Regions from separate parts of the Neobacillus sp. 19 genome, predicted to be linked through region 3. Evidence: predicted binding sites of a transcription regulator. Region 3 holds the regulator's gene; each other region holds the start of a gene.
The links. Region 3 encodes Rex, which represses fermentation and respiration genes when NADH is low (regulators of the CRP and FNR family bind a similar motif). Its sites were predicted from a motif close to TTGTGAAATATTTCACAA; they were not measured.

Region 1: ACO1D1_RS05545 (nitric-oxide reductase large subunit) is a predicted target of Rex. The motif match lies at 3,530-3,547, and genes of this name have one in related genera.
Region 2: ACO1D1_RS13260 (YwiC-like family protein) is a predicted target of Rex. The motif match lies at 5,366-5,383, and genes of this name have one in related genera.

What each region holds. Positions count from the first base shown of each region.
Region 1 is NZ_JBMPZU010000022.1:44,564-52,686, reverse strand. It holds gene ACO1D1_RS05560 (carboxypeptidase M32) at 1-375, opposite strand, end outside; gene ACO1D1_RS05555 (DUF2249 domain-containing protein) at 592-825, opposite strand; gene ACO1D1_RS05550 (hypothetical protein) at 953-1,105, shown strand; gene ACO1D1_RS05545 (nitric-oxide reductase large subunit) at 1,123-3,486, opposite strand; gene ACO1D1_RS05540 (Crp/Fnr family transcriptional regulator) at 3,730-4,422, shown strand; gene ACO1D1_RS05535 (DUF2249 domain-containing protein) at 4,468-4,701, shown strand; gene ACO1D1_RS05530 (DUF2249 domain-containing protein) at 4,729-4,935, shown strand; gene ACO1D1_RS05525 (hypothetical protein) at 4,950-6,194, shown strand; gene ACO1D1_RS05520 (metal-sulfur cluster assembly factor) at 6,208-6,510, shown strand; gene ACO1D1_RS05515 (ATP-dependent DNA helicase) at 6,547-8,123, opposite strand, start outside.
Region 2 is NZ_JBMPZU010000041.1:376-8,498, reverse strand. It holds gene ACO1D1_RS13285 (hydrolase) at 1-267, opposite strand, end outside; gene ACO1D1_RS13280 (YjzD family protein) at 452-637, shown strand; gene clpB (ATP-dependent chaperone ClpB) at 684-3,278, opposite strand; gene ACO1D1_RS13270 (YjzC family protein) at 3,402-3,581, opposite strand; gene ACO1D1_RS13265 (Crp/Fnr family transcriptional regulator) at 3,875-4,549, shown strand; gene ACO1D1_RS13260 (YwiC-like family protein) at 4,581-5,309, opposite strand; gene mobB (molybdopterin-guanine dinucleotide biosynthesis protein B) at 5,432-5,980, opposite strand; gene glp (gephyrin-like molybdotransferase Glp) at 5,968-7,233, opposite strand; partial or broken gene ric (iron-sulfur cluster repair di-iron protein) at 7,468-8,123, shown strand, end outside.
Region 3 is NZ_JBMPZU010000099.1:120,843-128,965, forward strand. It holds gene ACO1D1_RS26920 (ABC-F family ATP-binding cassette domain-containing protein) at 487-2,406, opposite strand; gene moaC (cyclic pyranopterin monophosphate synthase MoaC) at 2,552-3,049, shown strand; gene ACO1D1_RS26930 (redox-sensing transcriptional repressor Rex) at 3,081-3,734, shown strand; gene ACO1D1_RS26935 (YhbD family protein) at 3,840-4,463, shown strand; gene ACO1D1_RS26940 (polymer-forming cytoskeletal protein) at 4,476-5,192, shown strand; gene ACO1D1_RS26945 (cytoplasmic protein) at 5,207-5,914, shown strand; gene ACO1D1_RS26950 (YdiK family protein) at 6,171-6,371, opposite strand; gene ACO1D1_RS26955 (lysostaphin resistance A-like protein) at 6,368-7,093, opposite strand; gene groES (co-chaperone GroES) at 7,409-7,693, shown strand; gene groL (chaperonin GroEL) at 7,906-8,123, shown strand, end outside.

The DNA.
Region 1 (8,123 bases), on a different contig from region 3:
GGAAAAATCTGCTTTTTCTTTCGCTTCCTCCCATACACTCTCTGCCTTTGATTGGAGAATGACAAACTCTTTATATTCTTCCGCAGGAATTTTCTTATTTCGTTCATATTCCTTTTTGCATTCTTGTAAAATTTTGCTGGTTTGTTCCGACAGCGGCCTTTTTGATAAATTAGCTATGTATGCGGCCATCTCCTCAGATGTAGACATTTTAAATACTTCAGCAGAAAGCATTCCGATTACTTCCGACCTTTGTTCTACCGCCTGCTTTGGAGCACCTGTCCTCAGGTCCCAGTAAATTAAACCAAGTGCTTCATTATATGCAGACATCTTTTTTACATATTCTAGAAATTCTTTTTCTATTTGTGTACCACTCATACGAATCCCCCTTTTTTTGTAACAGATAAATTTTATCATATTTTCTGAAAAGTGGATATTTGATAACCGGAAAGAGAATAAAAAAACAACAGAAACGGATTTCTGTTGTAAAATATAATATATAGGGAAAAGAGGATGTTACTAGGAAAATAAATATTCACGTAAAATGATTAGAGAGGGTTAAGGTTCAGTCGTTTTAAAGACACCTAAACCATATTACTTCTTGCTAATAGCGACTTTCCATGTTTCGGGACCTTCTTCAAGGTACTCCCAAGAAAATTGCTCAGATCTTTCCATCATGAATTGATATAACAGCGGTCTTGGATCATGGTCGTTAACAATCATCATTGTTTCACCGGGCACTAATCCATCGAAACCATTAAAGATGGTTGGATGCTTTTCACGTGGTGGAAAATCTGGGACATTGATCACTTTTGTATAGGTTTGCATTATTATCACTCCTTATAGTATGTTAACTTCTCTTCTATTATAAGGAAATGGATGCTTCCATTTAGTGCTGCGTATCACACCTAATACATGATTTTATTTATACTGTTTTATTAGGGGGGCTTGGAGCTTGCAAGAATTAGTAGGTTCATGTAAATGCTGTAACAAAGACCTTTATTGTTTAGATGGTTTCTTTAACGGCGTTCACACAGAAGAAAGCGACACTTATTGTTTCGATTGTTATAAAGAGCTAATGAAAGAAAAAGAAAATCCGCAAAGCTAGACCTTGCGGATTTTTTCTTATTCTTCATCAAGTGATAAATCTTTCACTGGGAGACTTTCCCCTTCTTTATGCGTTGGCTTACGTAAATGGAAGAGAGCTTTTAGACAGAATACCACTAATACCACAACGCCAATAAGGAAAATGGTGTCAGGCACCGCACGCCAAGTTAGTAATGTTTGAACTAGATCCTTTTGCAGAAAGGCTGCTGAACGTGATGTTGCGTATCCATGGTCGAAAGCTTCTTTGATTTGAATAAAGCCGACCGGCAGCAAGGATAAGAAGACCATTCCGGCTAGACCTGCGTTTAACATGATGCAGCTGAATTTAAGCCATTTATCGTTCCAGCTTTCAGGCTTCACAATGTTCCGTAATGAATAAAGAAGTACAGCACAGGCAAACATTCCGTACACACCCATCATCGAACCATGCCCATGTGCAGGTGTTAAGAACTGTCCATGTTCAAAATAGCTGACGGCCGGAAGATTAATTAAGAAGCCGAGCACCCCTGCACCAACCAAGTTCCAAATCGCTACAGAGATAAGGAACCAGAAAGTTCCTTTATAAGGAAAATCTACACCTCCTGCACGCATCATTTTGTATTGTTCGTATGCTTCAAGGATTAGCAGTGTTAATGGAATGACCTCCATTGCTGAGAATACAGCTCCAAGTCCAATCCACGCTTCAGCTGAACCGTTATAGTAATAATGGTGACCGATACCGATTACCCCGCTGCCTAGAAGCAGGATTAATTGGAAATATAGCTGTCTAACAGTAGATTTTTTTGTTACCAAACCCAATTGAACTAAAAGGAAACCAATAACAACAACAGCAAATACCTCAAAAATACCTTCAACCCATAAGTGAATAATCCACCAGCGCCAGTAATCAGCAAAAGTAAAGCTTGTTCCCGGGTTGATAAATAGGGCAAAAACGTAGAATGCAGGTACAGCAATCGCCGAGTAGAATAATAAGTGGATCAACCCACCTTTATCGGTTTCTTTCTTAAGACCTGCCCTAATTCCCCGATAAACGATGAACAGCCAAATGAACATGCCGGCAATCAGGATTATCTGCCATATACGTCCCAGCTCGATATACTCCCAGCCTGTATGGCCGAACAAGAACCAGTTATTCCCTAGGTACCCATTGGCACCAAGCCACTCACCAACCATACTTCCGACAACGAGGACCACCAATGCCCAGAATAAAATATCGACTAGTAATCCTTGTTTCTTTGGCTCATAACCGCCAACAAGCGGAGCAACATAAATACCCATACCAAGCCAAGCTGTTGCAATCCAGAAAATAGCCAGCTGCAAGTGGTAACCTTTTGAAATATTAAATGGCAGAATATCATGAATCCACTTAATTCCAAAGAAACTATCCGGTTCTATGTAATAGTGCGCAAGTAATGCCCCAAACATACACTGGACAAAGAATAAAGCAGAAACGATAACAAAATACTTTCCGCTCTTCACCTGTGAACTTGTCACCGGCATTTTACGTAAATCAATTCGAGGAAAGTTTCCTTCTTTATAAGCTTCCTGCATACTAAATTGATAGCGGTAGAAAACAAAAAGAATAATTCCTAATACCAGGACAAAAATGGTTATGCTGGCGCCGCTCCACCAAACAGCAGAGAAAGATAACTGATTTCCTGCGTCTTCATAGTATGGCCAGTTATTTGTATAGGTGATATTATCTCCTTCGCGAACGGTACTGGAGAGCCATGCCGTCCAGAAAAAGAAATCAGATATCTGGGTAATTTGATCGCCTGTTGCCACATATGCACGATCCGTTTTTGGCATATCCTCCTCTTTAATTAGGTTTGGTTTTAATCCCCAGCCGTCACCCTTCGTAAAAATTTCTTGATAATGTGCCCTTACCTTTTCAAGACCAAAAGCTTGAGCATTTGTTAAAACCATTGTATCTTTTCGGCTGTTATAGCGATTTTTACGCATTTCTTTTATAACTTTGTTTTTTATAACTATTTTTTCATCCTCATTTAAAGAAGCATAATCTTTTCCATATTTATCATTTGCTTTATAAGCCTGCATTCCTTCTGTATAAATTTTAAGGGCTTCTGCCGTATAATCAGGCCCCATGTATGAACCATGTCCTAAAACAGTACCGTAGTCCATTAAACCATACTTTTGGAATACTGCCTGACCGCCCATAATAGATTCCTTTGTAAAAAGGACATCACCACTTTCATTTGTCACTTCTAATGGCCGTGGCGCTTGTTCTTTAAATATCCAATAGCCGCCAACGAGTAAAACGGTGAAGCTAATTAAAATAGTCGCAATTAAAACAGATTTTAACAGACCATTTTTATTCGTCTTCAATACTTTACCGGTAGACGTACGATGTTCTATTTCCATGCCTTTCATCCTCTCTATTTTCATTACAGACTGTATTTTAACTTTGAAAAAAGCATCACAAAGTGAATATCCTCATTTCTTAGCTGTGATAATTGTCACACACTAAATGTTTCTTTCACAAAATTGTCACATTGAGAATTATTTTCAATAAAAATGATCTACCTATGATGGAGGTCACATTAATACGAAAAAATCATTGCTACAATGAGTTTAAATCGAATTAATAATATGAAGGTGATGTTAATGAAGCAGGAGGACATAATCAAACGGTTGTCTGATGTCCCAATCTTCAAGGAATTATCCTTAATGGAGCTTGACCCAATCGTTAAGATTGCTCAAACTCGGTTTTATAAGCATAAGATGTATGTTTTTATGCAGGATGATCATCTTGACCGCGTGTTCTTCATTCATAGCGGGAAAATCAAAATTTATAAAACAGATCATTCGGGCAAAGAGCAATTAATCTCTGTCCTTGAACCGGGAGAAATGTTTCCGCATGCCGGATTTTTTAGAAAAGGGAATTTCCCTGCACATGCCGAGGTGATGGATGATGCACATCTCATTGTCATCCCGATTGACAAATTTGAAGAAATTCTTATTTCCTATCCGGAACTCTGCATTAAGCTTTTTAAAGTGTTGGGGGAAAAAATTGTTGACCTGCAAGGAAGATTGGAAGCACAAGTTCTCCATAACACATATGAACAAATTATTTTACTACTCATTAGACTGTGTAAATCGAACGGGGAGAAGGCTGGAGATCGCTACAAGCTTACAACTCAGTTCACCAATCGAGAATTAGCCAATATGATTGGTACTTCGAGAGAAACCGTCAGCAGAACCATCAATCATGTAAAAAAGAAGGAATTTGTTACACAAGACGAAGATGGGTATTATGTAATCGATCGTGAGGCATTACAACAAGAGTTATTCTATTGATAAAGAAATTTTGCACAAATAAAAATAGAAGGGGTTGTCAAGCAAATGGAAAAAAGAGTAATTGAATTGGACGTGCGCGAGGATCTTAAAAATAAAATTGAACCGTTTCAAAAAATTATGGAGACCATTAAGGAATGTAAGAATAATGATATTTTTATTCTTCATGCTCCATTTAAGCCAGTACCGCTTTTCGCCGTTCTAAAAGCAAAAGGCTTTACCCATGAAGAAGTAGAAATTGAAAAAAAGCACTGGAAAGTTATCTTTACAAAGAAAAGCTAACAGAAATAGGATGGGAAGGTGATTGAAATGATATTAGATAATCGCGGGTTAGAACCGCCGCAGCCAATGATGCGGACATTGGCTGCCCTTGAAACGCTTGGGGAGAATGAAGTTTTAACGATTATTAATGACAGGAGACCGATGTTCCTTTATGAGCAGCTCGAAGAACTGGGCTACAAGCAACGCACAGAACCGCAAACTGACGGAAGTTTTAAAATCGAGATCTTTCGCTAAGAAGGTGTACTATTATGGTTCCTCAAAATATGGGGAGTGAAACAAATATTAAACTGCCTTTCTCATTTATCTTTTTTAGTTTAATCGCCCTAGTACTTTCGCAAATTCTATTGCTAGTAAACGGTCAATTAATGGCTGATGGAAGCTTTAGAATCCCTGCGATCTGGTCTTCAGCTCATTTATTAGTTTTAGGCTGGGCGTTAATGATAGCGATGGGAGCCATGTACCAGCTTGTTCCTGTTGCCTTCCTGACGAAAATATGGAATGAGAAATTTGGCTTTGTTCAATTTTATGTTACGGCAATAGGCATTGCCACTTTTTCAGCTATGCTCTATGTATCACCGCAAAATGCTTTAATTCCAGGGGTCGTTACCTTAATTGGTATCATTATGTTTTTAGTGCAGATGTTTATGACATTAAGATTACAAGCCAAACCAAACATTTTGACTGCTTTCGTGGGATCGGCACTAGTATGTTTATTTATCACTATTTCATTAGGAATTACATTAATTTATTGTTTAAAAACAGGGATTGGTGCTGAATACTATCATTCAATCTTTAAAAGCCATTTATTAATGGGTGTTACTGGCTGGTTTACCCTATTAATTTTCGGATTTTCCTATAAGATGGTGCCTATGTTTTCTTTGTCACACGGGTTTCCAATGGTCCATGCAAGATACGTGTATGGATACTATACTGCTGGTCTCGTTTTATCACTCATTTCCTTCTTTTCTAATAGCAGCAGTCTATTAAAAATAGGTTTCTTCTTACTTTTGGCAGGCTTTTCGATTTTCAGCTGGCATACCACAATCATTATCAATAAAAGATTGAAAAAAAAGCTAGATAAACCCTTTACGTTTTCGCTAATTGCAATTGGACTGGGCAACGCCATCCATTTAGCAGCATTTATATTATTGTGGACCAACAGCTTTACTACACTAATTGGCCCACTGGTATACGCTTATCTATTACTTTGGATTGTCCTTAGTATTATTGGATATTTGTATAAAATCGTTCCGTTTCTTTGGTGGACCTATAAATATAGCAATGAAATCGGGAAGTCAAAAGTGCCGACATTAAAAGAAATGATGAATGAAAAAATCATTATCCCTGTCCTGTCAATCTTTATTGGGGCAGTTATCATTATATTTTGTGCCCTGGCCTTAAAAACAGCCGTACTGTTTAATATAGGACAATTCATCTTATCCATCATGTTTCTTATCATTGCCATTAATATTGTTAGAGTTATAAAAAAATAGTGAGGTGTTTATCATGAATTTAGAAGAAAGAATCCTTGAAGAATTAAAAACTGTGTATGATCCTGAGTTAAATATCAATGTAGTGGACTTAGGCTTAATTTATGGCGTTGGAATTACGGATGAAAATGATGTGAAAATTACGATGACGCTGACAACACCTGGCTGCCCGCTTCATGACAGCATTACAAGGGGTGTCCGCTATTGTGTAGAAGGAATCGAGAAAACAAGAAATGTAGAGGTCAATCTTGTCTGGGAGCCCGCCTGGTCACCTGATAAAATGACAGCGGAAGGAAAAAGTTATTTAGGTATGAGATAAAAAAATGGAAGCTCTCTAAACGAGAGCTTCCATTTTTTATCCTTCTATGGGTTCGGTCGGTAAGACAGCGGTGATACTCTGTAATACGGTTGGATCGATATCTTCATCTATCATGATATGAACTGTTCCCCTGTCTGTTTCACTGCGAATTAATCTCCCTATGCCTTGACGCAGGCGAAGGAGCATATATGGTAAATCAACCTCAAGGAATGGATGGTCTACCCCATCCCTCTTAGCTGTAAAAACGGGATCATTTGGCGGGAACGGAAGGGAAAAGACCAATACATTTTCAAGCGATCTTCCTGGAATGTCAAGCCCTTCCCAAAGATGAATCGAGCAAAGTATAGCATGCTCCTCATTTTGAAACTTGGAAACGAGCGTGCTGATTTCTTCGTCCCCTTCAAAATAAACAGGATATGGTAATACTCCCGGCAGGTGTCTTTTAAGATGAGACAGTTCTTCTTTATTATTTAATAGAATTAAGGCTCGTCCCTCGGATTGATGAATGACTTGAGTTAGATAATTTATTTTTTCTGCAATGCTTTCTTTTGAAAATCTTGGAAGATAGACTTCCATGTTTTCATCATAGGCAAATGGCGAAGCAACAGAAAACGATAAATAATCCTTTATACCAAGACTATTTGCAATATAATCAAATGACTTTTGATTTGACAGTGTCGCTGACGAAAAAACAAATGGCTTTTTCTGTGAAAACACCTCTTCTCGCATCACTTCTTCGACCATTTTTGGCATAATCACAAGTGTCCGTTCGCCCCTGCTCTCTTCAAACCAGGTGATTCCGTTCAATTCTTGAAGGAAAAGTGATAATGAATAGGTAATCTGCTCTAAATACTCCTCAACAATCTTTAAATCATACTCATTTATGACATATAACTCACTTTCAAAGACAAGTTCTTCCTCCAAGGATTGAAGTGTTGACAGTAACTTCCTGCAGGTTTTTAAAACTAAAGGATGCTTCGAAATAATTTGTTTCTCAGATCCCTTTGCATGTGCAGAAAATTGAGAGATTGTCTCAAAAAATGCCTCATTTTCTAAAAGTGCTTCTTCTATTGTGTATAATGTTTTCTCTCTGACTTCGTTTTCCATCAGCCTAGTAAGCAAAGTATCCAAGGTATAATCAGTAAACCGGTAACTTAATGCTTTTTGTGCAGCAAATTCAAGCAGATGGCCCTCATCAAATACAATGGAAGAATGGTCCGGCAACAGCGGCAGCTGCCCTTCCCGCTTTCTTGATTCCTTCGTCCAAATATGTTCCATATAGAAATCATGGGAGCAGATAATTAAATCAGTCGAATGCCTGTAATATTCCCTGTGCAGAGTTAATCCGCAGCGGTGGCGCTTTTCACAGGAAAAGCAATCCTGAAGAGGATCCCAATTTACATTGCTCCATATTTCATCAGACAAATGCGGAAAATCACGTCTGTCTCCGTATTTTTCAAAAGACTGCATCGAGCCGCCCGTGTGAATAAAGTCGGGCAGCTTTAGATACAAATCGGAAATCTCATCTGAAAAATCGTTATTCCGAACCTGATCAAGCTTTTTTAAACACAGGTACTGATCACGGGATTTAGCCAGGCGAACATCAATATTTA
Region 2 (8,123 bases), on a different contig from region 3:
CACATGCTGATACAACCTTTGAGCAAGTTCAACAGCTTTATCGCTCCCCCAATTTCGCCCATAAAGATTTGAGGAAAAAATGGTGTACCCTGCATCTTTTAATTCATCAATGATGGCTAGCTTTCCTTCGTTTTGTGTCCAAAAGCATTTGCTCTCGTCCACAAAATGCCTTTCATCTCCAATGATTAAGATCCCAAATCCTGTTGGCTTTTCGGGGTAATGAATGATATTCCATTGGGTATCCATCTGAAAATTGCGATTTTCCATTGCTAAATCTCCTTTTACATATTTCCTCAACATATTGTATGTCATTTCACAAAAGATGAAAGGGAGTTTGCCCATTTTTCCGAATGACTTGAAAAGTTATTTCAGAAATTGATTTTATCTATATTTTTTTTACCGCGTATGGTAGTATTAACATTGATGAAAAATAAGTAAGAGGTGAAAAATAGTGCGATTTTTTTGGACCTTCTTCTGGTCATTTCTATTAGTGCAAATGCTTACATATGTTGTTAGTTCTATGACTCCAGGTGCAAAATTTGAATTTATGCCAGGCGTTATTGTATCTCTTGGTGTTACTGTTTTGATTTTCATTGCTGCTTCTGTTATTCCAAGAGAGCCTGTAAAGAATCATTAAAATAGGAGAAAAGGTCTTCCAAGTTATTGGACGACCTTTTTCTTTCTTATTTTACCTGAACCACCACTTCCCCATCTTTTATCATGATCTCCACTGTTGATTGATCATGTACCCTGCCTGCTATGATTTCACGTGCAAGCTTTGTTTCAATATTTCTTTGGATATACCGTTTCAGCGGTCTTGCACCGTAGATCGGATCAAAGCCATTTACCGCAATGAATTCTTTCGCATCCTCGCTAATTGAAATATCGATTTGCTGTTGTTTCAGCCGATTTTGCAGTTCCTTCATCATTTTCACAACAATATTTTTTATTTCTCCTAATGACAATGACTTAAATAGGATGATTTCATCAATCCGATTTAAAAATTCCGGACGGAAATGGCCTCTTAGCTGAGTCATAACTTTTTCTCTTGCTTCCTCTGAAATTTCAATCTCATTTTCACTTCGTTCAAGTAAGAATTGTGATCCAATATTGGAAGTCATAATAATTACTGTGTTTTTAAAGTCGACTACACGGCCTTGTGAATCTGTTATTCGTCCATCATCCAATGCCTGTAAAAGAATGTTGAACACTTCAGGATGAGCCTTCTCAATTTCGTCCATTAAGATAACGGAATATGGTCGTCTTCTAACAGCTTCCGTCAGCTGCCCTCCTTCTTCATAACCAACATATCCAGGAGGTGCGCCAATAAGCCTTGAAACCGCATGTTTTTCCATATATTCAGACATATCTATTCGAATTATATGTTCTGCGCTGTCAAATAACGACTCTGCTAATGCCTTTGCCAGCTCCGTTTTCCCAACACCCGTCGGCCCTAAAAATAAAAATGATCCAATTGGCCGGTTTGGATCCTTTATACCGGCACGAGCGCGAAGAACAGCATCTGCAACAAGATTCACGGCTTCGTCTTGCCCAATGACTCTTTCATGTAAAATGGATTCTAATTTCAACAGTTTTTCTCTCTCCCCTTCAACCAGTTTAGAGAGAGGTATTCCTGTCCATCTTGAAACAATATTTGAAATTTCTTCGCCGGTAACTTCCTCTCTAAGCAGCCGTTCGTCCTTTTCCGCCCCATTTTCTAATTGATTAAGTTCTTTTTCTGCCAGCGGAATTTGACCATGTCTTAGTTCTGCTGCACGGTTTAAATCATATTGATCTTCAGCCTGCTGCAGCTCCCGGCGAAGCTTTTCTAACTGCTCTCTTTTTTCCTGGACTTTCTGTATTCCTTGTTTCTCTTGCAGCCATTTTGCCTTCATCGCATTCGCCTGTTCTTTTAAATCGGCAAGTTCCTTTATAAGTGCTTCGAGCCGTACTTTACTGCCTTCATCGCTCTCCTTACGTAATGCCGCCTCTTCAATTTCCAACTGCATCACCCTGCGAGTCACCTCATCAAGTTCCGTTGGCATCGAATCAATTTCAGTGCGAATCAAGGCACATGCTTCGTCAACAAGATCAATCGCTTTATCGGGCAAAAATCGATCAGTAATATAGCGATCTGATAACGTAGCTGCTGCCACGAGCGCATGATCGTGAATCTTAACACCATGATGGACTTCAAATCTTTCTTTTAAGCCCCTTAATATGGAGATGGTATCCTCTACATTCGGTTCTTGGACAAGTACCTGTTGAAATCTGCGTTCAAGTGCCGGATCCTTTTCAATATACTTTCTGTGCTCATCAAGTGTAGTTGCTCCGATACAATGAAGCTCACCGCGTGCCAGCATCGGTTTCAACATATTGCCGGCATCCATCGCACCTTCCGTTTTTCCGGCTCCTACAATGGTATGAATTTCATCAATGAACAGTAAAATTTGCCCTTCACTTTTTTTAATCTCGTTTAAAACGGCCTTTAGTCGCTCTTCAAATTCACCCCTAAATTTAGCTCCGGCAATCAACGAACTCATATCGAGTGAAAAAATCGTTTTATCCTTTAAGCCCTCTGGAACATCCCTCCTCACAATCCTTTGTGCTAATCCTTCGACAATGGCGGTTTTTCCTACACCCGGTTCACCGATTAATACTGGATTGTTCTTTGTCTTTCTTGATAAAATCCGGATCACATTGCGAATTTCCGTATCCCTGCCGATGACTGGGTCCATTTTACCGGCTTTTACTTCGGCGACAAGATCTCTGCCGTACTTTTTAAGAGCTTCATATCCTGCTTCTGGATTTTGTGATGTCACTCTTTGGTTCCCCCTTATTTCTTTTATAGCATTTAAAACGGTTTCAGGTGTTTGCCCAAATGCTTGCAGAATCTTTTTCATTTCCGAATCATTTGTGTGGGCTGCGGCTAAGAGGAAGTGCTCAACTGAAATATATTCATCGGCGAATTTCGTGGCAAATTCTTCGGCGCTGACCAATAATTTTTGCAGCTTAGCCGTTATATACAGTTTTCCTTGTTCCACTCCTGAACCCGTAACTTGCGGTTTCTTTGACAAAGATTCCAACAGTTTTTTCTTCACTTGTTCTGACTGTAATCCAGCCTTTTCTATAATAGAAGTAATGAGACTGTCCTCTTGATTCATAAGAGATAAAAACAAATGAGATTCATCAATTTCTTGATGATTTTCTTTAACCGCTAAGGTCTGTGCCTCCATAATCCCTTTTTGTAAACGCTCCGTCATTCGGTTTAAGTCCACTTTATCGACACCCCTTCTGACCATTTTTGACCTTTTCTTTTATTATAAGACACTTTCTAAATAGAAGTAAAATTTTTCACATAGAAAAAGCCATCCGTTTGGATGACTTTCCATATTTACTAATTAAGGTTTTCTTTGATAAGTCCAAACCCTTTCATCATTTGATGTTTCGGGAAATGGATCCCCAGCTTTTAGCTTAATTTTTTTAGGGTTAAGCACATTATCACCCGTTTCACCAACTTCTATATACACACCATTATTTGGAGCCTTTTTTCCTGATTTAAACTGACGATTTTGTCCCACATTTTTCCCTCCTTCTCATCTACATTATTATTATTTCCATTTTAGGTTTGTCCATTATAGGAATTTCTTTCAAATTCCATCAGCAGTCGACATTATTTCCTAAGGAATATATCCCAATCCCATGTAACTACTTTTTGACGATTGTATGAACTTATTCCACATTTATTGCTAATTATTCTTAGTTAACAATATAATTATAGTAATATCCTGTAAATCAAACCTTTGCTGGCATTTATTTTTTAAAATTAATTCGAACCTTTAAGGTGGTTAGTCGTATGCAGATAGTAACAGAAATGCCCGTAACGTTGTCACACCTCTTTGATACGGTTCACCATATGAAAAAGATTGAAAAAGGGAGTTTTCTTTTTCAAGAAGGATCGCGAGCAGATGAATTATACATCGTACAAAGCGGGATTCTTCAAATTAGTAAGATTATTCCCGATGGAAGAGAGCTTACACTAAGAATGTGCTCCAAAGGAGACTTTGTCGGCGAATTAAATTTATTCTCCCCTTCTTCACGATATTTATTAAGTGCACGTGTTGTGGAGAGTGGTGAGGTGGCGGTAATCATGAAGGATGTTCTTGAGGAAAAACTTTCACAAAATCTCCCTCTTTCATTGGAATTCATTAAATGGATGAGTTTGCAATATCGTAAAACACAAACCAAGTTTCGCGATTTAGTTCTTCATGGAAAAAAGGGTGCATTATATTCAACCTTAATTCGAATAAGTAATAGCTATGGGGTTAAAACGAATAAGGGAATTTTAGTTGAGTTACCGTTAACGAATCAGGAGCTGGCGAACTTCTGCGGAACCTCTCGTGAAGTCGTAAATCGTCTGCTAAGTGATTTACGAAAAATAGGAATAATCTCCATTGATAAAGGGTCAATCACCATTCATGACTTGGATTATTTAAAACGTGAAATTGATTGTGAAGATTGTCCAATAGAAATTTGCAAGGTTGACTAAATAAAAAAGTCGGTCATTACGACCGATTTTTTTATTTTAAGATCACTATTTGTATGGCAATGATGATGAAAAAGAGCACCGAATTAATTATTTCGTAAATACCAATTTGCTTTGGTGATAATTTCTTTCCATAAAAAAGAATTGCCCGAAGTAAACTCGGAATAAAACTAAGTGCTGCAATCCAATAGCCGGCCGCAATCCATGCAGCAACAAGCAGTAGATGGTAGGCCCAAGAAATCCATTTGAATTTCGTATTTTTCTTTTCCCTAATCATGGATTTGACGTAAAACGTACAGCCGATAAAAAATAGCACAGATGTTAAAAAGGGAAAAATAATGGTCTCAAATGAAACAGCACCTCTCCCTAAATAACTACCCGCTAAGCCGGCAATTGAAAAGGCAAAAACAGCGCTTAAATCGTTCATAAAAGCACGATCTTGATTTTTTGCGGTAAAGTAAGCATTAATAATAAAAAAAGGGATCATTAGCAGGCCAAAGAATACAATAGACGGCCTTTCCAATAGTGGTAGCAATAACAGCAATAAAGCCGGCACTAAATAGATTAGCGACCACTTTGTATAAAAAGTGAGCTTTTTCTTTTTAAACAATAGCAGCATTGGATATGTTGCCAAGTACAATAAAAGCCAGCCAACAAAAAATGGGATATGCCTCCAGAGGAATCCTCCATCTATTACCCCAAGCCAAAAAGGGATGATCAACATTGCCCAAGCACCATGTTGTTTCGGTAAAAATAATTTCATCGCTTTCACTCCTCATTCCTGCTTACCTATACTATAAATTAGGACAGTAGAAAAAAATGTGAAGAGCATCACATGATAAAGCAAAAAAGAAGGCATTTGCCTTCTCTTATTTGACAACTTTATTAACATTTATGGCCGATCTCATTAACAAAGTTTTTGATTTGTTGAACGGTCCAACTTATGACTGCTTCATCATCGATATGAAAGATCGGCACATCCAGTTTGGCTGAAATGATGTCCATCATTTCAGCCTCCCAGAATACCACGGCTTGAACATTGTTTACGATATCTAATAACGTTAAATCCTGTTTTTCTTTCATTAGAACAAGCTTTGGGTAATTTTCCTGCTTATATCCTTCGACTAAAATGACGTCTGTCTGAAAATAGTGCATCAACTCGATCTGTTCTTTTAAACTATATGCACATGGTTCTGCTTGAAGAATCAGCCTGCCATCTCCTTCAACAAGGGTGGCAATCGCTCCTGCTGACAAGTGTTTTGTTGTGTCTTTTTTTTCTGCAGCATCGGGCTTCCCGCCATGTCCGTGATGTTTAATTGTCACCGTTGTTAACCGATTTGTTGACAGTTTTTCGATGAGCTTGGAAGTAAGGGTAGTTTTTCCGCTATTTTGATAACCAACCACTTGAAAAATAATCGGTTTTACCACGGCCACTCGCTTCCGGTCTGATCTTCAAGCATAAGCACCTCTACATCACAGCCTGCTGTAAAGCCTCTAGTTCCGCCTGGAAGAATCATTAACGAATTTGCACCAGCAAGGCTCATGATGATATTGGATTTGTCTAGACCACTTGGTGTTGTTTTTAGCCTGCCTTCCTCGATAAACGTGGAGCTGCGAACAAATCTTGTAAATGGATTCGCTTTTGGAAAGTCCACTTCAAGTAAGGCCTTTTCTTTCCTTAAATGGGGTTTTTCAGAAAATAACATTTTTCGAATAATTGGGCGGGCAAACAATTCAAAGCCAACATAACAAGCAGATGGATTACCAGAAAGACCGAACAAAATCTTCCCCTTATATCCGGCTACTGTCGTCACACTGCCTGGGCGCATCGCTACTTTATTGAAAAACACCTCGGCACCTAATTTTTCATAAATGGCAGGAAGATAATCAAAGTCCCCTACCGATACTCCGCCTGTTGTAATTAATAAATCAACTTCATTTAACCCTTCTAGTACAGCATCAAAGCATGTATCAAATTCATCGGGCAGTTTTCCAAAATATTTAACCACACCACCGGCTCTTTCGATTTGGGCGGCAATCATATGGGAATTACTGTTGCGAATTTTCCCCGGCACGAGTTCTTCTTCTACTTCTAAAAGTTCAGTACCAGTTGCAAACAAACCGACAATCGGTTTTTTCGCCACAGGGACATCCTTATAGCCGAAGGTAGCCAGCATGGCTTGGATACCCGGATTTACTAAAGTTCCCTTATTTACCAATACTTCTCCTTCTCTAGCATCTTCACCTATAAAGGAAACATTTTCTCCCTTGTTAAAGCTTCGTTTTATCGACATATAGGGGGTTTCGTCTTTTTCGTAGTCCTTTGCAACTTCAAACATGACGACAGCATCTGTTCCTTCTGGCATCATCGCCCCTGTCATAATTCTGACAGCCTGATTTTTGCCCACAACCTTTGTTGACACCGCTCCGGCACCAATGTGGTCAATCACTTCAAACTCGACTGGATGGGACTGTGAGGCCGAAAGGGTATCAATCGACCTGACAGCAAAACCATCATATGGTGCCCGATTAAAATGAGGCACATCACTTGTCGCGATCAAGTCCTCTGACAAAAAACGGCCAAAGCTTTCATTTATTGAAACATATTCCGTTATCCCATGTAATTGATGGGCCATAATTTTTTCAACTGCTTCCCCAATCGGAATCGGTTTTCTTCTCTCTAACAATTTCATCAGCTCCTGCCTTAAAACGTTTCATTTTTTTCAAATATGTACTAATAGTTTAGGGCTCCTATCCATTATAATCCTATTGAAAACTTGCTAACATATCAAATGTTACAAATTGAAGGAAAAAATGAAAAATCATAGTGGATGTGTGATGTAGGTCACCTAATTAAGATTCATTTTCAATTATGCTTAAGTCAGATACAAACATTTAAAAAATTTTAGGAGGAATGTATTATGACTTTCACCATTACCGAAAATTCATTAGTTAAAGATATTGTAAACGAATTGCCAAAAACAAGTGATGTGTTTAAAAAGAACCGGATTGACTTCTGCTGCGGCGGAAACATTCCATTATCACAAGCTGTAGATCAAAACGGACTTGATATGAACACATTAATGGAAGAATTAAACGTGGTTTTTGAAAAATACGAGAACACCGAAAAAGATGTAGAAGTATGGACTGATTCCGATTCCAATACAATTATTGATCACGTAATTAATAATTACCATCGTGTATCGGAAGAAGAATTAGCGATGCTTAGCCCCTATGTGACCAAAGTATCTCGTGTGCATGGCGATAACCACCCAGAGTTATTAAAAGTGAATGAGCTTTTTTATGAATTCAAAAAAGAATTAATTGAACATATGGAAAAGGAAAAAGCTGTCGTCTTCCCATTAATTAAACAGCTGGCAGACGAACAGTTGAAAATCGCGAAGAAGCCATTGCTATGATTGTTGAACTTGAAAAGGAACATGACCATGCGGGTGAAATTTTGAGACAAATTCGTGAAGTAACATCTGACTTTGAGCTGCCATTGGATGCCTGTGGAACATACCGTTTAGTTTATGCCCGATTGGAAGCATTAGAAGGATTAACGTTCATGCATGTC
Region 3 (8,123 bases):
AATGAAACGCGGTTACATTGACCGAATTGCAAAAAGGAAAGCTTAAACGGTAAATGAAACGCGGTTACATTGACCGAATTGCAAAAGGAAAAGCTCAAACAGTAAATGAACAACTCCTCAATGGACATAAATGCAAAAAAGGACCGCACATCCCCTAATATTGTGGATAAAATTTTTCAAAAAAACTGATAACAATCAACAAATTGTGGATAAGTCTGTGTATACTGTTGATAATGTGGATAAAAACGGTGTTTAATGTGGATAATGTGGAAAAGCATAAAAAATGCATAAAAATAAACTGTTTGAAATGTGTATAATGTTGTGGAAAAGTGGATACATGTTAAAACATGTTGATAATTTTTATGAATTTGTCGAATTGTACTCAGATTTTGTCGATTAATTTTTAAAGTATGTCGATACACCAAACATTTTGTTGATAGAAGTAAAGCTAAAAACCGGGCGATCCAATCAGCCCGGTTTCATTCTTTATTCAGCAAGCTCAGCCCATTCTTCCATCAATTGCTCGAGCTCTGCTTTTGCATGTTCATTTTTCATGTTGATTTCTATTACCTTTTCATGGTCCTGAAAAATCTCCGGCTCACATAATTGCTGCTCGTACTGTTGAATGTGTTCCTCTAGTTCTTCTATTCGCAGCTCAATTTCCTCTAACTTTCGTTTTCGCTGCCGTTCCAGCTTTTTAGTTTCCTTATCCTGTTGATAACTATTTTTTTCAAAAGCATCCTTTTCCACAATTGCTTTCGTGGAGGCTGCTAGTGCAAGGGCTGCAAGTTCTTCCTGCTCTAATTTCTTTTCCAGATAATAATCATAGTCCCCAAGATACTCTGTGCTGCCGTGCCGGCTTAATTCCAACACTTTAGTGGCAATCCGGTTAATGAAATATCTGTCGTGTGAAACAAACAGAATCGTCCCAGGATAATCCATCAGGGCATTCTCGAGAACTTCCTTACTGTCCAGATCAAGGTGGTTCGTAGGCTCATCAAGGATCAGCACATTTGCTTTCTCCAGCATCAGCTTAGCCAGCGCCAATCGGGCTTTTTCACCGCCGCTTAACGTGGAGACAATTTTTAACACATCGTCGCCGGAAAAGAGGAAGTTACCTAACACCGTCCGAATTTCCTTTTCACTTTTTAACGGATAATCATCCCAGAGTTCATTTAAGACACGCTTATTGGAGGTTAATTCGGCCTGTTGCTGGTCATAATAACCAATTGAAAGGTTTGTTCCATAATAAACTGATCCAGCAAGTGCGGGCAATTTTTTTATGATGGTTTTTAACAGTGTCGATTTTCCGATTCCATTCGGACCAACAAGAGCAATACTCTCTCCTTTATAGGCGCGGAAGGTGATGTCCTCTGAAACCATCTCACCCTCATACCCGACGGCAAGTGAATCCACCGTTAAAACGTCATTCCCGCTTTGTTTTTCAATTTCAAACGAGAAGGTTGCCGATTTTTCGTCCCCAAGCGGACGATCCATCAGCTCCATTTTTTCGAGCTTTTTCCGGCGGCTTTGCGCTCGCTTCGTGGTCGAAGCCCGCGCTAAATTTCGTTGGATAAAGTCCTGCAGATTAGCGACTTCTTGCTGCTGCTTCTCAAAGAGTTTCATATCGCGCTCATAATTGGCCGCTTTTTGCTCAAGGTAGGCACTGTAGTTCCCGGGAAACCGCCCGATTTGCTTGCGGGATACCTCATAGACCTGCGTCACAACCTTATCTAAAAAATAGCGGTCATGAGATACGATTAAAATCGCGCCATCATAGCTCTGTAAATATTGTTCGAGCCATGATAATGTATCAATATCGAGATGGTTGGTAGGCTCGTCCAGAATCAAAATGTCGGGACGCGTTAACAGCAGCTTTCCAAGGGCAAGACGGGTTTTCTGTCCGCCGCTTAAACTGGAAATCATCAGGGTGCTGTCGTGAAAGTTAAGGCCATGCAGAACGGAGCGGATATCGGCTTCGTATTGATAGCCCCCTTGCTCCTTAAATTTTACTTGGAGCAGATCATATTCTTTTAAAATCCGTTCGTATTTAACAGGGTCCTCGAAAATAGCAGGGTCGGCCATTTGTTCTTCCAGCCTGCGCAGTGACTTTTCCATTGCACGCAAGGGTTCGAACACGGTCAACATTTCTTCCCAAATAGATAATTTGGACTCAAGTCCGGTATTTTGCGCTAAATAGCCGATGGTCACTTCTTTCGGCTTTATAATCTCACCGCCATCATGTGACAAATGACCGGCAATAATTTTCAATAATGTCGATTTTCCTGCGCCGTTGCGGCCGACGAGGGCGACACGGTCACGGGTTTGTAATTCCAGCTTTATATTCGATAAAATAAGGTCAGCGCCATAATATTTTTGTAATTGATTAACCTGTAACAAAATCATCTAATTTCACCTCTATATACATACTAATAGTGTACCGTATAACCGGATTACGGGCAATAAAGCCAATGGCTATCAAAAAAGTTCAAAGTTTCACACACATTTTAGGAAAAATAGTGTATTATTTTTGGATAGGAGGAATATTTTTATGGCAGAATTTACACATTTTAATGAAGAGGGCAGAGCAAAGATGGTCGATGTCAGTGATAAACCAGAAACGGCACGTACCGCTCTTGCTCATTCCAGCATAACGGTCAGTAAAGAAATTTTTGAAAAAATAAATAACCAAGAAATGAAAAAAGGCGATGTGCTAGCAGTGGCTCAAGTTGCAGCAGTCATGGCTGCAAAAAAGACGTGGGATTTGATCCCGATGTGTCATCCGATTCCATTAACAGGGGTAAATATCTCTTTTACATGGGAAGAGGGCGGGCAAGATCAGGTTCAATTACATATTGCTGCAGCTGTTAAGACAAAAGGGAACACAGGTGTGGAAATGGAAGCGCTAACAGCTGCTTCGGCCTGTGCATTAACCGTTTATGATATGTGTAAGGCAGTTGATAAAGGGATGGTCATTGGGCCAACCTATTTAGTCGAGAAAACTGGCGGAAAAAACGGTGACTTCAAGCGAACGGAACAAGTGAAATAATAACATACATTCAAAAGGGGTGTGGGAGAATATGAGTAATGAAACGATGAAGATACCACAGGCGACAGCCAAACGGCTGCCCCTCTATTATCGATTTTTGAAAAATTTGCATAGTTCAGGCAAGCAAAGGGTTTCATCAGCAGAATTAAGTGAAGCGGTAAAAGTGGATTCGGCAACGATTCGACGCGATTTTTCTTATTTCGGCGCATTAGGGAAAAAGGGCTATGGATACAATGTCAATTACTTATTAACATTCTTCCGTAAAACACTTGACCAGGATGAATTGACTAAGGTTGCCTTAATCGGGGTGGGGAATCTTGGTACAGCCTTTTTAAACTATAATTTTTTAAAAAATAATAACACAAAAATTGCCTGTGCCTTTGATGTCGATCCGGCAAAAATGGGCACGATGATTCGTGAAGTACCTGTTTTTCACATGGATGAGTTGGAGAAAGTGTTAGTGGAGGAAGACATACATGTTGCCATTCTAACCGTTCCAGCCCAAGCAGCACAGATGATCACGGACCGGCTTGTGAATGCCAATGTAAAGGGGATCTTAAATTTCACCCCAGCAAGGTTAAATGTCACATCCTCAATCAGGGTACATCACATTGACTTGGCAGTAGAACTCCAGTCACTGGTCTACTTTTTAAAGCATTATCCGACAGTGGAAATAGAAGAATAATGTCGATTAAGACTTTTCACAGAAATTGTGGAAAGTTTTTTTATTGCCTTCTTTACAACGTAACAGTGTTATGTTACATTAAAAACCAGAAAGGGGATATTAAAAATGAGCGAGGGGTTAATTTCGAAAAAAGATTTATTAGATATGGCAGGAATCTCGTACGGTCAGCTGTATCGCTGGAAGAGAAAGGATCTAATTCCTGAGGACTGGTTTATTCGAAAATCAACGTTTACGGGGCAGGAAACCTTTTTTCCAAGAGAAAAGATTTTAGAGCGAATTGATAAGATTCAAACGATGAAAGAAAACCTATCATTGGATGAGCTGGCTGACATGTTTTCACCTAACGTAACAGAGTTGCATTTCACGAAAGAGGAACTGTTGGAGCGTAACATTGTTTCGAGTGCAGTAATGGACGTATATTTGGAAACTGAAAAGGGCGGAACACATTTTGATTTTTCAAGAATTCTTGAAGTCTATGTATTAGAGAAGCTGCTGCAGTCCGGAGAAGTTAATCTAGATGAAGGGAAAATGCTGCTTCAAGTCTTAAAGGATCATAGGGGATCGATCAAACAAAAAAATGCTGAGTTAGTGCTGACGAGAAAACTGGGGGTTTCATCCTGTTTATTACTGATCAATGCGGAAGCTGTTCAGTTTGACCAAGGGACGAAAGTGATGGTTCAGCTTTCACTCGTGAACTGTATGGAAGAGATTAAGGCGAAGTTATTATAAAGGAGAATGATCATGGATACGCAAAAAAGGGGAGACTTGAATATTAACGGCTTTGGCTCGGCAAACGGCGGGCAATTTCGCCATGTAACCATCAATGGCAAAGGAACCGTTAACAGTGATATCGACTGTGTCGAATTCGATTGCAATGGATCGGGAACGGTAAATGGAAATGTTGTAACGAACAAAGCTAAGATTAACGGAAACGGAAAAGTGAAAGGAAATCTTGACTGTAAATCATTATCAGTCGATGGAACGGCGAAAATTGAACATAACCTTTACGCGGAACAGTTCAACGTGGCGGGGAAGACCTCTGTCGGAGGAAAGCTAAAAGCGGAGGAAATCAGCATTAAGGGCAGGCTGACCGTTGAGGGAGATTGTGAAGCGGAATCGTTTAAAGCGGAGTCACTGTTTATCATTGGCGGGCTTTTAAATGCGGATGAAGTGGATATTAAGATTTTTGGAGAGTGCAAAGTTAGAGAAATAGGCGGGCAAACCATTCGTATTAAAGACAAACCGGCATTAATGGGATTATTTAAGTCGTTTATTCAAACCCAGCTGGAAACGGAATGTATCGAAGGGGACAAAATCGAATTAGAAAATACGAAGGCGGCTGTTGTCCGCGGCAACGAGATTACCATCGGGCCAAAATGTGAGATTGGTCTTGTTGAATATAGCGGAAAGCTTTCAGTTGACAAAAAGGCAGTTGTGAAAGAGTCGAGAAAGATATAAAGGGGGAGAAAGAAGTGGAAAAAGGTCAAAATCTGACGATCAATGGTTCAGGCAATTATCCTGGCGGCCGGTACGATAAGGTGAGCATCCGCGGGGAAGGGACGATTGAAAGTAATGTAGAATGTTCTACGTTTCATATATACGGCACGAGTGAGGCATTGGAGAATGTGAAAGCCGGATCTGTAAAAGTGATCGGTGAAACGGTAGTGATGGGGAAAATGGAGTCTGGTGACATGTTGGTAATGGGGACGTTGTCCATTGCTGGTGAATCAGCTTTGAAAAAAATCAAGATCCTTGGGACTCTTGAAGTGGGTGAGCGGCTTTCAGGTGAAACAGCTAATATAAAGGGCAGTATATCCGTGGGCGGCGACGTCGAATATGAGAGATTTGATTTAAGCGGCGGATTTGAAATAAAAGGTCTATTGAATGCGGATACGATTAATATTGCTCTCCGTTTTGGCAATAGTTCGGCTGAGGAAATCGGTGGTGGAAAGATCACAATTAAAAGAAAAACATCACTGCTTCCATTTGTTAAGGATGAGGGGTCACTAGTAGTGAAGGTAATTGAAGGCGATGAAGTATTCCTTGAAAATACGACAGCAGATATCGTCAGGGGTAAACTGGTTAAAGTCGGTTCAGGCTGTCAAATTGGCCGGGTAGAATATTCGACTGATTTTATTCAGGATAAGCATTCGACGGTTAAAATGTCGGAAAAGATCTAGAGGAGATTTACGGGAATGGATGGTCGTTGATAAAAGGCCCGAAGTCGTTGATAAAAGTTTAAAAGTCGTTGATAAAGTCCAAAAGACGTCGATAAACCAGTGAAATTTGTCGATAAAAGGCTCAAGGTTGTTGATAAAGGGCATCGCTTCTAAAAACGTATCAGAATCAGACCACGGCTAATAGATGGAGCGAATTATTGACAAAAAGACGCAAAAAGGGACCCCAACTCCGATGGAAATGCAGGGATCCCTTTTCTTATTTTTTCAATTGGTTTTTATATTTAAAATGAAAGGCCATCATTTTCAAACCCGAGCCAAAGTCAAATGTTGCCAGTAAGACAAGCAGGTAACTGAAAAAGCCCCAGCCGTTCTTTTGCACGTCGTCGATGGCAAAGAAGGTAAATACTGCACCAAGCAGAAAGTAAATAATTCCGGAAAACAAGGGTGAACGTTTCATAGAAATCCTCCGATAAAGTTTTGCAGCGCTTCAGCCTCACGCCTCAATCTCTCAATATCATCTTTGTAAACAGTTTGAACCAAAACAACCAAGGTATTCATCGTGACATGGGCAAAAATTGGTACGAGAATCCGCTTCGTTTTAACGTAAAGGAACGCGAAGGTGAAGCCCATGGCCGAATAAAGCAGGATGTGCTGAAACTCCATATGTGCCGCTGCAAAGATAACCGAGCTAATCAACGCCGAGATAAAAAAGTTAAAACGCTTGTACATAGCGCCAAAGATAATTTTTCGAAACACAATTTCTTCTAAGATCGGCCCAATGACGCTGGAAACAAGCATGGCAGCCGGCATGGTTTCGATAATTCGAAGGATATTTTGCGTATTCTCCGAACCCATATCAACACCTAAGCGTATTTCAATCATAATGGCTATGGCTTGTGATAAATAAGCTAAGAAGACGCCTGCAATCGCCCATATAACCGCTGCGCCAGCGGAAGAACCGCCTCTTTTTTCGAAATCGTTTGCCTTCATTTCTTTCCTTAGTAAAAAAAGAATGATGAATAGAGCAATTGAAAAACTGGCAATCAGCCAAACTGGGACAGCCAAACTTTGGCTGATTCCGAAGGCATGAAAACCCATTGTTAACAATGGAAGGCCGATAATGCCAGAAAGCTGCATAGCAAGGTACACAATGATGACAATCCAATATTCCTTTTTCAAATTTTAATCTCCTTTATAAACCACTCAGGTATGTTTAACGAATACATATTCTAGTTTTCCAATCATTATTATTCATTTTACTCTTAAAACTGGAACGGTTTCAATTTAGAAGAACTTTTTCAAAAAGAAGGTATAGAATGACGAGTTTTTCACATACTTGATAAGGTTGTAAAAAAGCAAAATTCTTTTGTAAAATTTTATGCTTCATACTTGCAAAAGATTTTCAGATTCATTATTATAATAATTGTGTTAGCACTCATTCATAGAGAGTGCTAATAAGTCAGAATTACATATATTTTGAGGAGGTTGTTTGATTTGTTAAGACCATTAGGTGATCGCATTGTCATTGAGCTTGTTGAATCAGAAGAAAAAACTGCAAGCGGGATCGTATTACCGGATTCAGCGAAGGAAAAGCCTCAAGAAGGAAAAGTTGTTGCCGTTGGCACTGGCCGCGTACTTGAAAGCGGAGAACGTGTAGCACTTGAAGTTGCTGTTGGCGACCGCATTATCTTCTCAAAATACGCTGGTACTGAAGTGAAGTACGAAGGCGTAGAATACTTACTTTTACGTGAAAACGATATCCTTGCTGTAATTAGCTAATTAGAATAGAAAGGCGCAAGCGACCGTTTAGCAGCGTATGGACTGGAGCACTTCGACTGAGATAAAGGAAACACGGAGAGCGTTAGCGATCCGATGTTAACTTATCGTAGGGAGAAGAGCGAAGTACACTAGCTGCTGGGAGCTGGAGCTGGACAGTTATCGAATATTAAGAATAAATTATGGTTTAGAAAATACGAGGAGGTTTTTGAACAATGGCTAAAGAGATTAAGTTTAGTGAAGACGCGCGCCGCGCAATGCTACGTGGTGTTGATACACTTGCAGATACAGTAAAAGTTACTCTCGGACCTAAAGGACGCAACGTGGTTCTTGAGAAAAAATTTGGTTCACCGCTTATCACAAATGACGGTGTAACCATCGCTAAAGAAATCGAATTAGAAGATGCATTCGAAAACATGGGTGCAAAGCTTGT